DNA from 3 places in the Rhodopseudomonas julia genome. Region 2 is predicted to be linked to each of the others. Evidence: riboswitches for the same ligand, from Rfam matches in the RefSeq annotation. Region 2 holds a riboswitch; each other region holds the start of a gene.

Region 1 (2,262 bases), on a different contig from region 2:
CCGGCAAGAGCGGTATTGCGATCTCGCTGTGCGATCATTCCGAGCGGGGTCTTCTGCGCGATATCGAGAAGCTGATCGGCAAGAGGATCGATGCGCATGGCGCGGCACCTCGTAGCGAGGCCCGCGGCGAGGCGATTGCGAACCAGGTTGCGGGCGGCGAGCCGGTCGGCGAAGCCGACGAGGCTCCGGCCGCAAGCGTGCGCCAGCAGGCGGGCGAGCGGCGCGACGAAAGATCACGCCAGCCCGGCAAGCGCAATTCTCCCTCACGCAATCGCAGGCGCTCGGGCAAACCGGTCGCCTTCGAGGCGCGCAGTGAAGGCCGGAATGGCGATGCCCCGAAAGAGGGTCGCAACCGCAGGCCGGAAGGTGCGGAGGCAGGCCGTTCGGCGAAGCGGACGGAAGCCGGCGCGCATAAGAGCCGCAATGGTGGCGCGAATGGCCGGCGAGATGCGGGCCGCGGCAACGAGGGCGCTCAGGCCGGTCTGGAACGGATGCTGCGTAAGAGCAGCAAGCCAAAAGCCGGAATGGGCGAGAAGCGGATGGCCGCGCGCTGAACGCAGCCACGCTGCGCAAGTTTGAGAGGGCCGGCCGCTATATGCGGTCGGCCTTTTTTTATGCCGTAGGGCGCTCTTCGACCGAACATGATGCCGGCAAAGGGAAGCCATGCCCAGCATAGCTGCCAGCACTGCACGGCATTGACAATTGTGGCCATTCGCCGGCAGATGGGGTGTCAACGGTTTCCGGACGCAAAGCGACCGGATTAAAAGGGAACACGGTGAGGCGTACCCAGCAGGGACCGAAACCGTGGCTGCCCCCGCAACTGTGAGCGGCGAGCAGGGCTTCAACATGTCACTGGCGCATCTGCGCTGGGAAGACGAAGCCACGCTGTGACCCGCAAGCCAGGAGACCTGCCGCTGACGCGCGACGCCGGGCCACCGGTGCCGCACCGCAACGGACGCCGGGGTGAGCGTCTGGCGGTGGAACGGCGCCATGAATCCCTTTTGCGCCCAATCCTCGCCAAAACCCCGATCGTCCTTTCCGCATCACTGTCGCGGTTCTCCCGCAACAGTCATTGGAGAGACGATACGAATGAAATTTCGTAAGTTTGCCTGTGCCGCCCTCACATCGGCGGCGTTCCTTCTTCCCGCCGCAGCCGAAGCGCATTTTCAGCTGATCTACACGCCCGAGGTGAACCTCGCCGAGCCGGGCGATGTGCCGCTGAAGCTCATCTTCTGGCACCCGTTCGAGAACGGCCATGTCATGGATATGGGCGCGCCGGAAGAGTTCTACGCCGTCTTCCGCGGCAAGAAGATCGATCTCAAGGACAGCCTCAAGCCGATCACCTTCGAGGGGCTCGAAAACAGCGCCCAAGCCTTCGATGCCACGCTGCCGGCCAAGCGTGCCGGCGATTACACGCTCGTCGTCGTGCCTCAGCCCTATTACGAGGAGAGCGAGGACATCTACATCCAGCAGATCGCCAAGGCCTATCTCAACCGGGCGCAATTGCCGACCGATTGGGCCGAGCCCAAAGGGCTTGCGACGGAAATCGTGCCGCTCGATCGCCCGACCAACATTCTGGCCGGTTCCAGCTTTACGGGCCGGGTGCTGTCGGAGGGCAAGCCTGTCGCGGGTGCCGAGATCGAAGTCGAATACATGGCGGCCGAACCCTCCATGGACGACAACAAGCCCTCTGAGCCCAAAGCCTCGCCGATGCCGGGCGGTGCCGTCGTCGCGATGAGCGACGAGAACGGCTACTTCACCTTCGGCGTTCCGAAGGCCGGTTTCTGGGGCTTTGCCGCGCTCGGCACGGGCCCGCAGACGGAGTTCGAGGGCAAAGAGCTCTCGCAGGACGCCGTCATCTGGGTGCGCGCTTACGACGTCGAATGACGGCAGGAGGGATCGATGCATATTGTCGACGGTGCGCTCGCCAATGACGTCGTCATCGGGGGTGCGGTGCTCGCGGCCGGGGGCATCGCGCTCGGCCTTAAATCGCTGACGGCGGAAAAGATGCCGGCAGCCGGGGTGTTGAGCGCGACGTTCTTCGTCGCCTCGCTCATCCATGTCCCGATCGGTCCCTCCAGCGTCCATCTCATCATGAACGGTCTGGCCGGGCTGGTGCTCGGCTGGGCCGCCTTTCCGGCGCTTTTCGTCGGGCTTCTCCTGCAAGCGGTGTTCTTCGGTTTCGGAGGGCTCACCGTGCTCGGGGTCAATACGCTCAACATCGCGCTGCCGGCGGTGATCGTCTATTATCTGTGCCGACGC
Region 2 (2,262 bases):
TCAAGATGGATTTCCAGGCGGGCAGGCCCGCCCGGAAAGGCTGGTGCCGAAACGTCAGGCCTGTCTTTGTGCCCGCGGCGCCCAGACGTCGTCGGTGGCCCCGTTGCCATTCAGGCGGCGGCTCGCGATGAACATGAAATCGGCGAGGCGGTTGATGTAGACGAGCACGTTCGGGTTCACCTTTTCCTCCAGCGACAGTGCGACGATACGCCGTTCGGCCCGGCGGATCGTGGTGCGGGCGACATGCGCCTGGGCGGCGGCGATCGTGCCGCCCGCCAGCACGAAGTTCGTGATGCGCGGCAGGGCGGCATTCATCGCTTCAAGCTCTGCCTCCAGTCGCTGAAGGGGCTCCTCGCCGACGCGCAGATGCTCGCCGTGCTCGCCCGGCATGTGCAGGTCGGCGGCGAGGTTGAAGAGGTCGATTTGGACATTGCGCAGCATCTCACAAAGCTCGGTATCGTCACCCGCAAGAGAACGCACGAGGCCGATCTGCGCGCTCGCCTCGTCGATGGTGCCGTAGGCTTCCACCCGCTTGTCGCTCTTCGACACGCGCATGCCGCGCCCCATGGATGTTTCCCCCTTGTCACCGCCTCGGGTGACGACCCGGGTCAGGCGCACGCGCTCGTTTTTTCCTTCATGGCTCTGGCTCATCTCTGCCTCCTTGCTGAAAGGTTGCGCTTCGTTTGGCTGCGAAGCGGCAGTGCTTGCGGCTCGCGTATGAGGATGCGCGCTTTGTCGCGATTGACAAGCCGCCAGAACGCGAACTAACCACGACATGTTGGGGGTGTCGCCTCCATCAAATCAAGACGTGGTTCTTTCGGAGCTTTTGGCTTCGGAAGCTAAGAGGGAATCCGGTGCGCCATCGGCAAGACCGGAGCTGCCCCCGCAACTGTAAGTGGTGAGACTCTGTCGCCAGAAGGTCACTGATGCACGCTGCATCGGGAAGGCCAGGCAGGGTCCAGGATCCACGAGCCAGGAGACCTGCCACGTGCTTGGAGAACTGTCCTCGGGCGGGGTGTCCCAGGGAATGTGCCAGGCCGTTCGAGGCTGCCGCCTTCCGTTACCCGCGCCCCTTGATCACAAGGGAGTGCATTGCATGACATTGCTCAAAGTTCGATCGGGCCTCGAGTGGAAGCCCAGCCAGCGCAGAGCCTGTGCGACTTCGCCTGCGGCACGGTGATGGCCATGGAAGAGAGCCTCGCGCCGGTCGAGTTTTCGCTGGCACCGGAGGGGATGCCGCGTCGTGCGCGCGCCCTGATGATCCAGGGGACGTCCTCCGATGTCGGCAAGAGCATGCTCGTTGCTGGCCTCTGTCGCGCCTACACGCGCCGAGGCCTCGTCGTCCGCCCCTTCAAGGCGCAGAACATGAGCAACAATGCCGCCGTCGCCGACGACAGCGAGTTGCCTCCCGGTCCCGACGGCTTTGCGCCGCGCGGCGAGATCGGCCGCGCCCAGGCGCTTCAGGCGCGGGCCTGCCGGGCGGCACCGTCGATCCATATGAACCCTGTCCTGTTGAAACCGCAGAGCGGTGTCGGCTCGCAGGTCGTCTTGCGTGGAAGATCCCTCGGCAATTGTCCGGCGAAGACCTATCACCGGATGCGCCAGCAGCTCATGCCCGCCGTGCTCGACAGCTTCAACCGTCTGACGCGCGAGGCGGACCTCGTGCTGGTCGAAGGCGCCGGGAGCGGCGCAGAAGTATATCTGAGGGCTTCCGACATCACCAATATGCGCCTGGCGGAACAGGCGGATCTACCGGTCGTCTTCCTGTCCGACATCGATCGTGGCGGCACCATGGCCGCCATCGTCGGCAGTCACGAACTCCTCGATCTGTCTGATCGGGGACGGGTCGTCGGCTATCTCATCAACAAGTTTCGCGGCGACCTGACGATTTTCGAGCCGGGCATGAAGACGATCACAGAGAAGACCGGGTGGCCGTGTCTCGGTGTGATGCGCTGGTTCGAACAGGCGGATCGCCTGCCGGCCGAGGATTCGCTCGCCCTCGAACGCCCGCCCGAGCGCCGCGGCAGCGGTCTCAACATCGCCGTGCCGCGCTTTTCGCGCATTGCCAATTTCGACGATCTCGATCCCTTGTCCGCCGAGCCGGGGGTCAATCTTCGCTTCGTCAATCCGGGCTCACCGATCCCGGCTGAGACTGATGTCGTCATCCTGCCCGGCTCCAAGGTGACACGTGCCGATCTCGACGTGGTGCGGCGCGAGGGCTGGGATGTCGATATTTTGGCGCATGTCCGTAAGGGCGGGCGG
Region 3 (2,262 bases), on a different contig from region 2:
AAATTCCAGCTTCTTTTCGACATCGTCGGCAGGAAAGCGGCGGCGCGTCATCTCAGCGACGACGATGATGTCCGGATTGGCCTTGGCGATGGTTTCCCAGCCGACAATCGGCCATTCTTCGTCGCTTTCCACGACGTTGCGGACGCCGAGCTTCTCCATCATCCAGCCGGGAACGCCTTTGCGCCCGGCGACATAGGGATCGACGTCCATTTCGGCGGAGGAAAACCAGAAGACGGCCGATACGTCACCCGCATTGGCCTCTTTCGCCTTCTCCACCGCAGCTGCCTCGCGCCTCGAAAGATCGGCGACAAGCGCCTCGCCGGCCTCCTTCACGTCGTGGATCTCGGCAAGCTCACGGATCGCACGATAGAGGGCGTCGGTGCTGTACATCTCCAGCCGGGTCCCATCGACGCCGGTGGAATTGTCTTTCACGCAGTCGGTCTGAAGAATGTAAGTCGGGATGCCGACATCGTGGAATTGCTCGCGGGTTCCGACGATGCCCTGCGGCCCGATATGCCATTCGTAAGAGACCGAGACGAGGCCGGGCTTCTTGGCGACGACGCTTTCGAAGCTCGGATCGTTGTCTGCAAGCCTTTCAACCGAGCTGTTGAGCTCGGCAAATTCAGGCAGCACATCGCTGAACCAAACAGAGGTCCCGACGACCTTATCGCCAAGGCCGAGAGAATAGAGAATCTCAGTCGCAGACTGGCCGACCGTGACATCGCGTTCAGGCGCTGCCTCGAAGGTGATCGTTTGTCCGCAATTGTCGATGCTCAGCGGGTAGTTGGTTTCGTTCGCATGCGCGGCATCAATGAGCGAAAGACTGGCCAGTGCTGCGAGGCCGATCGCGACGTTTCGGTGCATTGTGTCTGCTATCCTGGTTCCGAGAGAGAACCGCGGGGGCAGGCGGAATGGATTGCCCGAAAAGAGACTCGCGCATTGTCGTCGACGACAGGAATGTCATCTCGATCCTTCCCCCGACATCCCCGCCGGGTCTGGTTGCATGATGATGGCAGGTCTCTTGACTTGCGGGTCTCTGCTTCCCCGAGCCTTCCCAGGCGCCAGACGGTGTCCGTCATACGCCCAGTGGCATCGTTCGGGGTCGCTCTCCGCTCACAATTGCGGGGGCAGTCACGGATTTGGCGCCTACTGGCTACACCGCACCGTATTCCCTTTTCATCCAGCGAAGTCTTCGTTTCGCTGGAAACCATCGACAGCGATAAAGGCTGGATGGTGTCGAAGTGTCAAGCCGGATGCGCGCCACATTCCGTCCCGGTTGCGCAGGCACAAACAAGTCGGCGCGCCACGCCCGCGATCTTTCAGACACGCATACGTCGGACTTCGGTCATGTGGAGCCAAACGCACCGCGTTCGCGGCCCCGTCCGATTCGCTTATGCTTGGCTGAGCAGCCGGCGAAGCTCGATTTTGAGCACCTTGCCGTAATTGTTCTTCGGAAGCTCATCCAGAAAGACATAGTCCTTCGGGCGCTTGAAGCGGGCGATCTCCTCGCGGCAGAGCGCATCGAGTTCTTCGACATTCGGCGTGTTCTCCGGCGCGACGACGAAGGCGACGACGTCCTCACCCCATTCGGGGCTCGGCCGGCCGACGACAGACACCTCCTGAACGGCGGGATGGCGCAAGAGGACCTCCTCCACCTCGCGCGGATAGATGTTGGTGCCGCCCGAGATGATGACGTCCTTGGAGCGATCCATCAGCGTCAGGAAGCCATCCTCGTCCATGGCGCCGATATCACCGGTCCAGAGCCAGCCGTGGCGCAGAGATTCGGCACTCGCCTTCTCGTTTCGCCAATAGCCGGCCATGACGCTCGGACCGCGCACCAGAATCTCACCGCTCTCGCCCGGGGCGAGCGTATGACCATCGCCGTCCGCCACCCGCACATCGACGCATGACTGCGCCGTGCCGACGGAGCCGAGCCTTTCGCGCCAGCGCGGATGGCTTCTATCTGCGACGAGCTCACGAGAGAGCGCCGTGATCGTCATCGGGCTTTCGCCCTGACCGTAGATCTGAACGAAGCGCGGTCCGAAGAGGGAAACGGCTTCCTCGATATCCGCCACATACATCGGGCCACCACCGTAGACGATGGTGCGAATTCCCTCCCCGTCGTAGCCGGTCGCTTTCGCATGCTTCACAAGGCGGCGGACCATGGTCGGCGCAGCGAAGAACGACAGACTGCCGAGAGAACCGGCGAGCGACACGATTTCAGCTACGTCGAATCCGCCCGATTTTGGAACGACATGGCGG

Evidence for each region. Region 2 has a riboswitch for cobalamin ahead of J2R99_RS03685 (cobyric acid synthase). Riboswitches for the same ligand answer to the same signal wherever they lie in the genome.
Region 1: another riboswitch for cobalamin. It lies ahead of J2R99_RS09145 (DUF4198 domain-containing protein); the one in region 2 lies ahead of J2R99_RS03685 (cobyric acid synthase).
Region 3: another riboswitch for cobalamin. It lies ahead of J2R99_RS14310 (ABC transporter substrate-binding protein); the one in region 2 lies ahead of J2R99_RS03685 (cobyric acid synthase).

The regions. Positions count from the first base shown of each region.
Region 1 is NZ_JAUSUK010000002.1:15,709-17,970, forward strand. It holds gene J2R99_RS09140 (DEAD/DEAH box helicase) at 1-554, shown strand, start outside; cobalamin riboswitch at 718-930, shown strand; gene J2R99_RS09145 (DUF4198 domain-containing protein) at 1,090-1,887, shown strand; gene cbiM (cobalt transporter CbiM) at 1,903-2,262, shown strand, end outside.
Region 2 is NZ_JAUSUK010000001.1:781,517-783,778, reverse strand. It holds gene J2R99_RS03690 (cob(I)yrinic acid a,c-diamide adenosyltransferase) at 55-651, opposite strand; cobalamin riboswitch at 794-1,003, shown strand; gene J2R99_RS03685 (cobyric acid synthase) at 1,186-2,262, shown strand, end outside.
Region 3 is NZ_JAUSUK010000002.1:1,067,412-1,069,673, reverse strand. It holds gene J2R99_RS14310 (ABC transporter substrate-binding protein) at 1-864, opposite strand, end outside; cobalamin riboswitch at 995-1,227, opposite strand; gene J2R99_RS14305 (class I adenylate-forming enzyme family protein) at 1,392-2,262, opposite strand, start outside.